Regions from separate parts of the Streptomyces sp. NBC_00846 genome, predicted to be linked through region 2. Evidence: riboswitches for the same ligand, from Rfam matches in the RefSeq annotation. Region 2 holds a riboswitch; each other region holds the start of a gene.
What was found. A riboswitch is a leader RNA that binds a small molecule or an ion and turns the genes downstream of it on or off. The one in region 2 is predicted to bind cobalamin.
Positions count from the first base shown of each region.

Region 1 (2,192 bases), 3.7 Mb from region 2:
ACGGATCAGCGAGCCGCGGGCGCGGATGCGGGAGTACGAGAGACCGATGCCGCCCGCGTGCTTCGAGAGCCGCGCCACCTGGTGGTAGCGGTCGTAGATCGAGTCGAGTTCGTCGAGCGGGGAGTCCAGCAGGTAGCAGGAGGACATCTGCGGGTGCCGGGTGCCGGAGTTGAACAGGGTCGGCGAGGACGGCAGATAGTCGAGCCGGCTCATCAGCCCGTACAGCGACGCCACTTCGTCCAGGGCGCGCTGCCCCGCTTCTGAACCGAGTGCAGTGTTCTCAGCGAGCCCGGACGCGACCCGCAGCATGAAGTGCTGGGGCGTCTCGATGACCTGGCGGGTGTGCGGGTGGCGCAGCAGATAGCGGCTGTGCAGGGTCCGCAGCCCGAAGTAGCCGAAGCGGTCGTCGGCGCCGGCGGCCAGCGAACGCTCCACCAGCGCGTCGAGGGCGGCCGCGTGCAGCGCGACGAACTCGGCGGTGCGGTCCGCGATCAGGCCCTCGCGGTGTCCGACGGCGATCGAGGCGGAGAAGGAGACGGCGCCCTGGCCGGCCGCCTCGTCGGCGATGGCGAGGGTCAGGAGCCGGGCGGCGAGCCGGGAGTAGGCGGGGTCCTCGGAGATCAGCCCCGCGGCGGCCTCGGTGGCCAGCGCGCGCAGTTCGGCCTCGTCCGCCCGGGCGCTGCGGCCGCGCAGCGCGGCGGCGGCGACGCGACCGGGGTCGGTGTCGGGCAGATCGACGGTGAGGCCGGTCAGGGTCCGCAGCAGCGCGGTTCCCGGTCCGTCGTGTGCGGTTGCCTCGGACTCGGCCGCTTCGGACGCGGCGACTGAAGCCGGATCGGCTGGCGCGATGGTCACGTGGTGCTCTCCCTCGCTCGGCTCGGGGCCGGCGGGGAACGGGGCAGCCGGACAGAGGCGGGCCCGGGTCGGGGCAGCACTCCGCACGGCGTCCACCGGCCCAACCGCGAGGCCCGGACGTCTGGCATCCGGTTCGGTCGAGCCGGATGAACTGTCGGCAGGTCCTCGGACTTACTCGGGGGTGCGCAAAAGCGCACCGAACATACCGTTGCGGGACAGTTCCGGATTCGCACCGGATTCCCCTGCGGCGACAGCGAGCATGAGCATACATGTGGGGGCCGTCCGCTGAGGCAGCCCCCACATGTTGTGTCGCGCAACATAACTCGGGGCGCGCGTACGGCCCGCCGCCGAGCGCACGGACGGCCCGTCGCGCCCCGCTGGAGGGGGCTCGACGGGCCGTCGTACGGCTGTGGGAGCGGCCGTCAGCGGCCGCCGCCCGGCGCCCCTGCCGCGGCCGGCGGGAGCTCCACCTGGACGCCCTTGTCGCCCGCGTCGGCCGTGTAGTCGGCCGGCGAGGTCTCGTCGATCCCGGCGGGTGCCTTCACGGCGTTCAGGACGAAGGTGAGCACCACCGTCACCACCACGTTCAGCACGAACGCCGTGAGACCGATGTAGCCGATCTCGCCGATGCCCGGGATCTCCTTGGACGACCCGCCGAAGTGCGCCTGGGTCGGGCTGGCGACGCCGTACGCGGCCACCGTCCCGTACACCATGCCGACCGCCCAGCCCGCGAGCAGCGCCCAGCGGTGGAACCAGCGGGTGAACAGGCCGCCGACCAGGGCCGGCATCGTCTGGAGGATCCAGATCCCGCCGAGCAGCTGGAAGTTGATCGCGACCGTCTTGTCCATGGTGAGGACGAAGGCGAGCGCGCCGACCTTCACCAGTAGCGACACCAGCTTGGAGACCTTGGTCTCCTGCTCCGGGGTCGCGTCCGGCTTCAGGAAGTCCTTGTAGATGTTGCGGGTGAAGAGGTTCGCCGCGGCGATCGACATGATCGCGGCGGGCACCAGCGCGCCGATGCCGATGGCGGCGAACGCGACACCCGCGAACCAGTCCGGGAACATGGTCTCGAACAGCTGCGGGATGGCCAACTGGCCGTTGTCGACCTTGATTCCGGCGGCGATCGCCATGAAGCCGAGCAACGCCAGCAGGCCCAGCATCAGCGAGTACAGCGGCAGGATCGTGGTGTTGCGCCGGATCACATTGCGGCTGCGGCTGGAGAGCGTCGCCGTGATCGAGTGCGGATACATGAACAGCGCCAGCGCCGAGCCCAACGCCAGGGTGGCGTAACCCCATTGACCCGCCTCGCCCGGCGCGAGCGCGCCGCGCGGCTTGCC
Region 1 is NZ_CP108846.1:5,111,966-5,114,157, forward strand. It holds gene OG936_RS23710 (ribonucleoside-diphosphate reductase subunit alpha) at 1-855, opposite strand, end outside; cobalamin riboswitch at 994-1,129, opposite strand; gene mctP (monocarboxylate uptake permease MctP) at 1,278-2,192, opposite strand, start outside.
Region 1: linked by a shared signal. The riboswitch ahead of OG936_RS23710 (ribonucleoside-diphosphate reductase subunit alpha) and the one ahead of OG936_RS06755 (cobalamin biosynthesis protein) in region 2 are both predicted to bind cobalamin.

Region 2 (2,192 bases):
AGCGCGCTCACCCGGCGCGACAGCCGCACCGCGCGTTCGATGTCCTGGGTCTCCACCGCCCGGCCCGTCTCCCCGTTGAGGACGGGGCGGTGCTCGACGCGGCCGCCGTACGCGAGCGTCCCGCCGAGCCGCACGCCGAGCGCACCCGCGAACGAGGCTTCCACCGGGCCCGCGTTGGGGCTCGGGTGCTTGGCCGCGTCGGCCCGCCACGCCCGTACCGCTTCACGTGGCCGCCGCCCGGAGGCCACGGCGAGCAGGGCGGTGAGCCGGGCGCCGGGCCAGCCCGCGAGGTCGTCGAGGCGCGCCGAGGCCCAGCCGTAGCGACGGTGGCGGGGCGACTTGTGGCCGACCATGGCGTCGAGCGTGTTCGCGGCCCGGAAGCCTACGAGCCCGGGGACACCGGCCAGCGCACCCCACACCAGGGCGCCGACCACGGCGTCCGAGGTGTTTTCGGCCACGGACTCCACCACGGCGCGGGCGATCTGCGGCCCGTCGAGGGAGTGCGGATCGCGCCCGCACAGATGCGGCAGCCGCTCGCGGGCGCGATCGAGGTCACCGGCGGCCAGGGCGTCACCGATGGTCCGGGCCTCACGCCCCAGGGAGGTACCGCCGACGACGGACCAGGTGGCGGCCGCGGTCAACGCGACGGAGGCGGCGGGGTGGTCGCGTACGGCACGGGCGAGCAGCGCGGCACCACCCGCGGCGCCTCCGGCGCAGACGAGGGTGTGCAGCGCGCCCCACCCGCGGTGGTCGCGCCACAGCCGGCGCTCGACGCCCGCCGCGGCCCGCCCGAAGGCGGCGACCGGATGCCCCCTGCGGGGGTCACCGAGCAGCAGATCGCCGATCAGGCCGGCTGTGGCGCCGTACGCGAAGACGCGGTCGGCACGCACGGCTCAGCCGGCCGTTACGCCTCGAAGGAGCTTCGTACAGGCGGCTCTCGGTGAGAGCGCCACAGCAACGGACGCACGGCAGCCAGGCATGGCGATATGTCCTCACTCAGGGTCCGCGCCCTGGTTCGACGTGACCGGCGACGAGAGTCTCCTGGCTCCCGGATCCGCAGTTCCCCCGGCCTTCCAGCCCGCTCGCGCGTGCCGTGACTTCCGGTGTGGGGGACTGCTCCCCGGTGACAGTGGCGGGACCGCGCCGGATTCGCACCGGCTTCCTCTGCTGTCGCCGTAATTGGCTCCGGCAGTCCACCACGCTCCGCGAACGTCCGTCAACTTGCCGTTGACCTGCGACGGCGCAGTGTGCTGAGGCCCACACCGGGCCGGGCGCAGCACTTCGGGCCGGACACACGAGGTGTGTCCGGCCCGAAGAGGGAGTGCGCGGGGCGGGGCTCAGGCGACGATCAGATAGATCCCGTACGCGACCGCCGCCGCGCACAGCGCGAAGCAGACGTACGCGCCGGCGCGGGCCAGCAGCAGCGAGCCGCCGGAGCCGCCCTGCGTGGCCGGTTCGGGCTGCTTGGAGAGGCCGACGATGCCCAGGGTGAAGAGGCCGACCAGTGCGACGGTGGCGACGAGGGAGACGCCGAAGACGGTGCCGAGGGCTGCCCAGTCGATTTTCATGCGGAATCCTTTGGACGGCGGGCCTGGACGCGGGCCCGGACGGCGGGCCCGGACGGACCGGCCTGGAAGGTCGGCCTAGACGGTGGCGGGTTGCGCCGGGTCCGGGGTGGTTCCGGCCGGGGCCGGAATGGTGGTCTTGAGGTCCTGTGCCGCTGCCTGGGCCGCGGTGAGCGGGGGGCAGACGGCGGCGATGGCCGTGGTGACGACGCCCGCGGGCTCGGCGACGCCGTTCGCCGGTGCGACATCGCCGTGGCCGACCGGCTTGCGGCGCGACAGCAGCCAGATCGCCCCGGAGCCCGCGACCAGCAGCGTCGCGACGACCACGACACCCCAGGTGCCCTGCTTGGTGAGGAATTCCGCGCCCGCGCCGACCAGGCCCGCGGCCGGCAGGGTCAGACCCCAGGCGACGAACATCCGGGTGGCGGTGGACCAGCGGACCACGCCGCCCTGGCGGCCGAGGCCCGCGCCCATCACGGCGCCGGAGCAGGACTGGGTGGTGGAGAGGGAGAAGCCGAGGTGGGAGGAGGCCAGGATGACCGTGGCCGCACTGGTCTGGGCGGCGAAGCCCTGCGGCGGTTTGAGGTCGGTGAGGCCGCTGCCCATGGTGCGGATGATGCGCCAGCC
Region 2 is NZ_CP108846.1:1,445,793-1,447,984, reverse strand. It holds gene OG936_RS06755 (cobalamin biosynthesis protein) at 1-890, opposite strand, end outside; cobalamin riboswitch at 1,035-1,166, opposite strand; gene OG936_RS06750 (hypothetical protein) at 1,338-1,568, opposite strand; gene OG936_RS06745 (anion permease) at 1,644-2,192, opposite strand, start outside.

Region 3 (2,192 bases), 5.8 Mb from region 2:
TGAGCTGCGTACACGGTGACACCGACCTGGACAATCTCGCGTCCCAGCACGTCATGACAGCCGTCGGCATGCGCCTGGTGAAGGAGGACGCGCAGCTGAAGCATTACCGGATCGACTGGAGACAGCGGGCCGAGGAGCGGTGAGTCCGTGCCCGTCGGTCCCTCCCGGCGTGGCTGCGCGGGGCAGGACGGCGGAACCCGCCGGGGAGGCTCCCGGCGGGTTCCGATGTCTTCTGGTGCTGCGTGGTGCGTGGTGCGTGATGCGTGATGCGCGGTGCGTGGTGCGTCGGTCAACCGGCTGCCGTGGCCGCGCGGTTCGCCGTACCGTTGCCGGTCCTGATGGTGTCGGTTCTCGGTATGAGGAGCCGTTCCGTCAGGTGGCCGAAGACGAGACCGAAAGTGATCCAGAGGGTGGCCTGTACGGCGAGGGTGGCGAGGCGGAACTCCCACAGCAGGGCGGCCGGGAAGTCCCTTCCGACCTCATTGAACGAGGGCAGGAACGCGTAGGCGAGTCCGATCACGACGACGTAGGCGGCAGACGCGGCGATCGTCGCGTTCCAGTTGCCCAGGCGGGAAGCCAGCCGCCTGCCGAGGATGACGGCGGCGACGGCCAGCAGCACGCTGAGGACGACCATCAGGAAGAACAGGGCGGTGCGTCGGCCGATGGTGTCAGGGTTGCCGACGGCCGGCGGGTTGGCCGGGTACTTCAGGAACGGCACAACGTACACCGTCAGCAGGGCCGCACCCGCGATCAGGGCGGCCGTGGCCCGTGGGCCGAATCTGCCGATCCGGCCGAGAGCGAAACAGAAGACGAGGGCGGCGATGCCGCCGATCGCCACACCGAAGACGAGCACACCGGTGGCAAGGCCGGCGGTGGACTGCATCGTGCGGCTGACGAGTTCCTCGCCGCCGCCGTGATCATGGCTGTGCGTCCCTTCGAGAGCGATGGCCGCGTCCACCCGGGACTCGCCGAGGAAGTAGGCGACGACCAGAGCGAGCGCGCCCGCGGCAAGGCCGGCCAGCATGCCGCGCACGAGCAGGGCTCTGACAGATATGGAGTTCATGAGGATTCCCCTGGATCGGACGGTACGTCAGTGGCAGGGGAAACCGAGGAGGTGACGACCGTCGTGGACCCACTCGTGGACACCTTCGCCGGAGATGACCGCGGTGGCGCCCTGCTCGGCGCCGACGAAGTAGAGCAGTACGAGCATGAGGATGCCGAAGAAGACCGCCCAAGGGGCAATGGCCTTCAGGGAGATGGGAGTGATCGCCGGTACGGCGGTGGCGGGGGCAGCACTCTGTGCCATGGCAGAACCTCCTGAGGGAACACGCGTCCCGATCGTGGTGCCTGAGACGAAGGTGCTGGGTCTGACTTCCCGTACAGGTACGGGTTCACAGTGGCGCGACCGTGCCGGATTCTCACCGGACTTCCGTCACACCTTCGTCGTGTTCGTCGGACGATACCTCCTGGAAGCGGGCGCGGCCATGGCGCCGTCGGCGGGGCCGGAACGCCCGGATGCCATGGTGTGCGCACACGAGGGGCCATGGTTCGAGGAGTTGGATCCGCTCATGACGGTACAGGTGATGTTGATCTCACCGGCGTTCAACGCCGCGCTGCGCGAGGCCCGTTTCGACGGCGACGCTCCGCTCGACGCGGCCGGGGTCCGGCAGGCCCGGGCCGCGGCGGCTGCGGTGCCCGAGGCCGACCGGTGCGTGCGCGGGCCGTCCGAGCGGTGCGCCGGGACGGCCGACGCGTTGGGGCTGCGCGCCAAGCCCGAACTCGCTCTGCGCGGCTGGGACATGGGCCGGTGGAGCGGACAGCGGCTGGCGACGGTGAGCGGGAGTGAGCCCGACGCGGTGGCGGCCTGGATGACCCATCCTTCGGCGGCTCCGCACGGCGGCGAATCGTTGCTGGAGTTCTGCGCCAGGGTCGGCCGCCTGCTGGACTCCCTTGAGTCCCGGGACGGCAACAGGGGCGGCCGAGTGCTGGGGGTCGTCGAGCCCGCGGTGGTGCGGGCGGTGATCGTACGGGCACTCGCTCTGCCGGCGGAGGCGTTCTGGCGGCTGGATGTCGCCCCGCTGACGCTGACCGGGCTCAGCGGCCGGTCCGGACGGTGGAACCTGCGCTGCGGTCAGCCGCTGTCCCCGGCTCCGGGTACCGGGTCTTCTCGGTCCGCCGCCATGCCGTGGACC
Region 3 is NZ_CP108846.1:7,262,177-7,264,368, reverse strand. It holds gene OG936_RS33200 (GNAT family N-acetyltransferase) at 1-143, shown strand, start outside; gene OG936_RS33195 (CbtA family protein) at 290-1,063, opposite strand; gene OG936_RS33190 (CbtB-domain containing protein) at 1,091-1,306, opposite strand; adenosylcobalamin (AdoCbl) riboswitch at 1,310-1,458, opposite strand; gene OG936_RS33185 (histidine phosphatase family protein) at 1,569-2,192, shown strand, end outside.
Region 3: linked by a shared signal. The riboswitch ahead of OG936_RS33190 (CbtB-domain containing protein) and the one ahead of OG936_RS06755 (cobalamin biosynthesis protein) in region 2 are both predicted to bind cobalamin.

Region 4 (2,192 bases), 570 kb from region 2:
TCGACGAGGTTGACGCCGCCGAAGTGGCGGGCGTCGGCGCCGGCCGCGTGCGCGGCCAGGATCAGCTGCGCGTAGGCGGCCGGGCCGCCCTGCTCGGCCCAGGACCCGGAGTTCTTCTTCAGCCAGGTCATGGCCTTGGCGGTCTCGTCCTGGTGGCCCGCGGCGGACAGCGCGACGACCGCGTCCGCGGTGTTGCCGAAGTCGGGCTGCGGGGTGGAGTCGGCGGCGCCGGGCATCGGCGCCAGGTCGAGGTGACCGCTGGTGGCGAGGGCACCTGCAAGGAAGTGGGCGCCGTTCTGGGCGGCCTGCTCGGGCGTGAGACCGGAGCCGGGGTGGCAGCTGGGCGCCTTGGAGGAGGTGTTGTTCCCGACGGCCAGGGCCTTGCCCATCGTGCCGAGCACGGCGGCCGCGGTGGCGTCCGCGTTGGCGGCGAGCTTCCCGGCCTTGTCGGGCTGGTAGGCGAAGGCACCGCCGTCCTTGCCGCCGCACGGGATCGCGAGCGCCAGCAGCGGGTCGTAGGGGGTCTTGCCGCCGGGGGTGGTGATGTCGCCGAGCCGCTGGCCCTGCCGGGCGAGGGCGCCGATCACGAGCGAGGTGGAGTTGGCGTCGCTGGCCGCGCCCGCGGCGTAGCCCCAGCCGCCGTCCTCGTTCTGCACGGACTTCAGCCAGCGGACCGAGTCGTTCACGGTCTCCCGGTGCCCGCCCACCTCGACGAGCGCCTGGACGGCGGCCGCGGTGGCGTTGGTGTCCAGCATGGTCTTGTCGGTGCACGGCTGGGAGACGTCGGGCCGGTACGCGGCGTAGGCGCCGTTGGAGCACTGCTGGGCGATCAGCCAGTCCACCGCCTTCGCGGCGGGCGTGACGCCCTCTACCCGCTGGGCGAGGAAGGCCAGCGACTGCCGCCAGACACCGTCGTAGGTGGGGTCCTTCGTGCCGTACAGCCCGGACGGCAGTGCGGCGGACGGCGAGGACGACGGGGACGGCGCTGCGATCGCGACCGGGGCAGCGGCCGCACAGAGCACGGTGGCGGTGGCGGCGAGCGTTGCTGCTCTGCGGCGTACGGTCATGGCGGGCGGGGCCTCTCCTGCGGGGGGATCCGGGCACAGGCACGCTCACGCACCAGGCTCCGGCCCCGTATACCTCGACGGTGCCGACCACCGGGGTTCCGGTGGCCGCGAGCCGGTCACGACCGCGGACAGGGCATTCCGACTCACCGTCCTGGACGACGGTTCACGGCTGCGTGGTCAGTGCCGGATTTGCACCGGCTTCCCCCTGAACGGGCATGATGACGACTCGCACACTCTACCGGGCGGCTCCGGACGGACTCCGGGCCGGTGGCGGCGCGGGCCCGCTGCCGCCGTAGCCGGGTGGTCACACCGCGATGTACGTCACCGGCTCGCTCCCCGCCACCGCCTCCGCGCGACCCAGCTTCACCAGCCGCCGCAGATGCGCCTCGGCCTCCGAGACGGCGATGTTCCGCGAACCGTGCGGGATCTGCTCCCAGGGCCGGTTCCACTCCATCCGCTCGGCCAGCTCCCACGGAGTCAGCGGTGTGGCCAGCAGCGCGAGCAGCCCGGTCAGCCGGTCCTCGTGGTGGTCCAGGAGTTCCCGTACGCGCCCCGCGGAATCCGCGAACGCGTACTGATGGGCGGGCAGCACCTCCGCGGCCCCGAGCCCGCCGATGCGCTCCAGCGAGTCGAGGTAGTCGCCGAGGGGGTCGGTGACCGTCGTGTCGTCCGGGTCCTCGTACAGCCCGATGTGCGGGCTGATCCCCGGCAGCAGATGATCGCCCGAGAAGAGCCTCCCCCGCCCCGGCAGATTGCCCGGATGCTCCTCCTCCAGATGCAGACAGACATGGCCGGGCGTGTGCCCCGGCGTCCAGATGGCCCGCAGCGTGCGCCCCGCCAGATCGAGAAGCTCCCCGGGGACGATCTCCCGGTCCGGAAGCGCGGCCCGCAGCCCCGGCAGGGTCCGCATCCGGCCCCCGTCCGCCGCGGCGGCCCGCAACGGCGCGAGATGCTCCTCGGGCGCACCGACCGTGGTGAGCTTCGCCACCAGGTACTTCAGCCAGGTACCCGGTTCCGACTCCCGGGTCCGGCGCACGATCGCCGCGTCCGCCGCGTGCATGGCGATCCAGGCCCCGGACGCCTCACGGACCTGCCCGGACAGCCCGTGGTGATCGGGGTGGTGGT
Region 4 is NZ_CP108846.1:2,013,079-2,015,270, reverse strand. It holds gene OG936_RS09330 (hypothetical protein) at 1-1,067, opposite strand, end outside; cobalamin riboswitch at 1,177-1,312, opposite strand; gene OG936_RS09325 (MBL fold metallo-hydrolase) at 1,372-2,192, opposite strand, start outside.
Region 4: linked by a shared signal. The riboswitch ahead of OG936_RS09330 (hypothetical protein) and the one ahead of OG936_RS06755 (cobalamin biosynthesis protein) in region 2 are both predicted to bind cobalamin.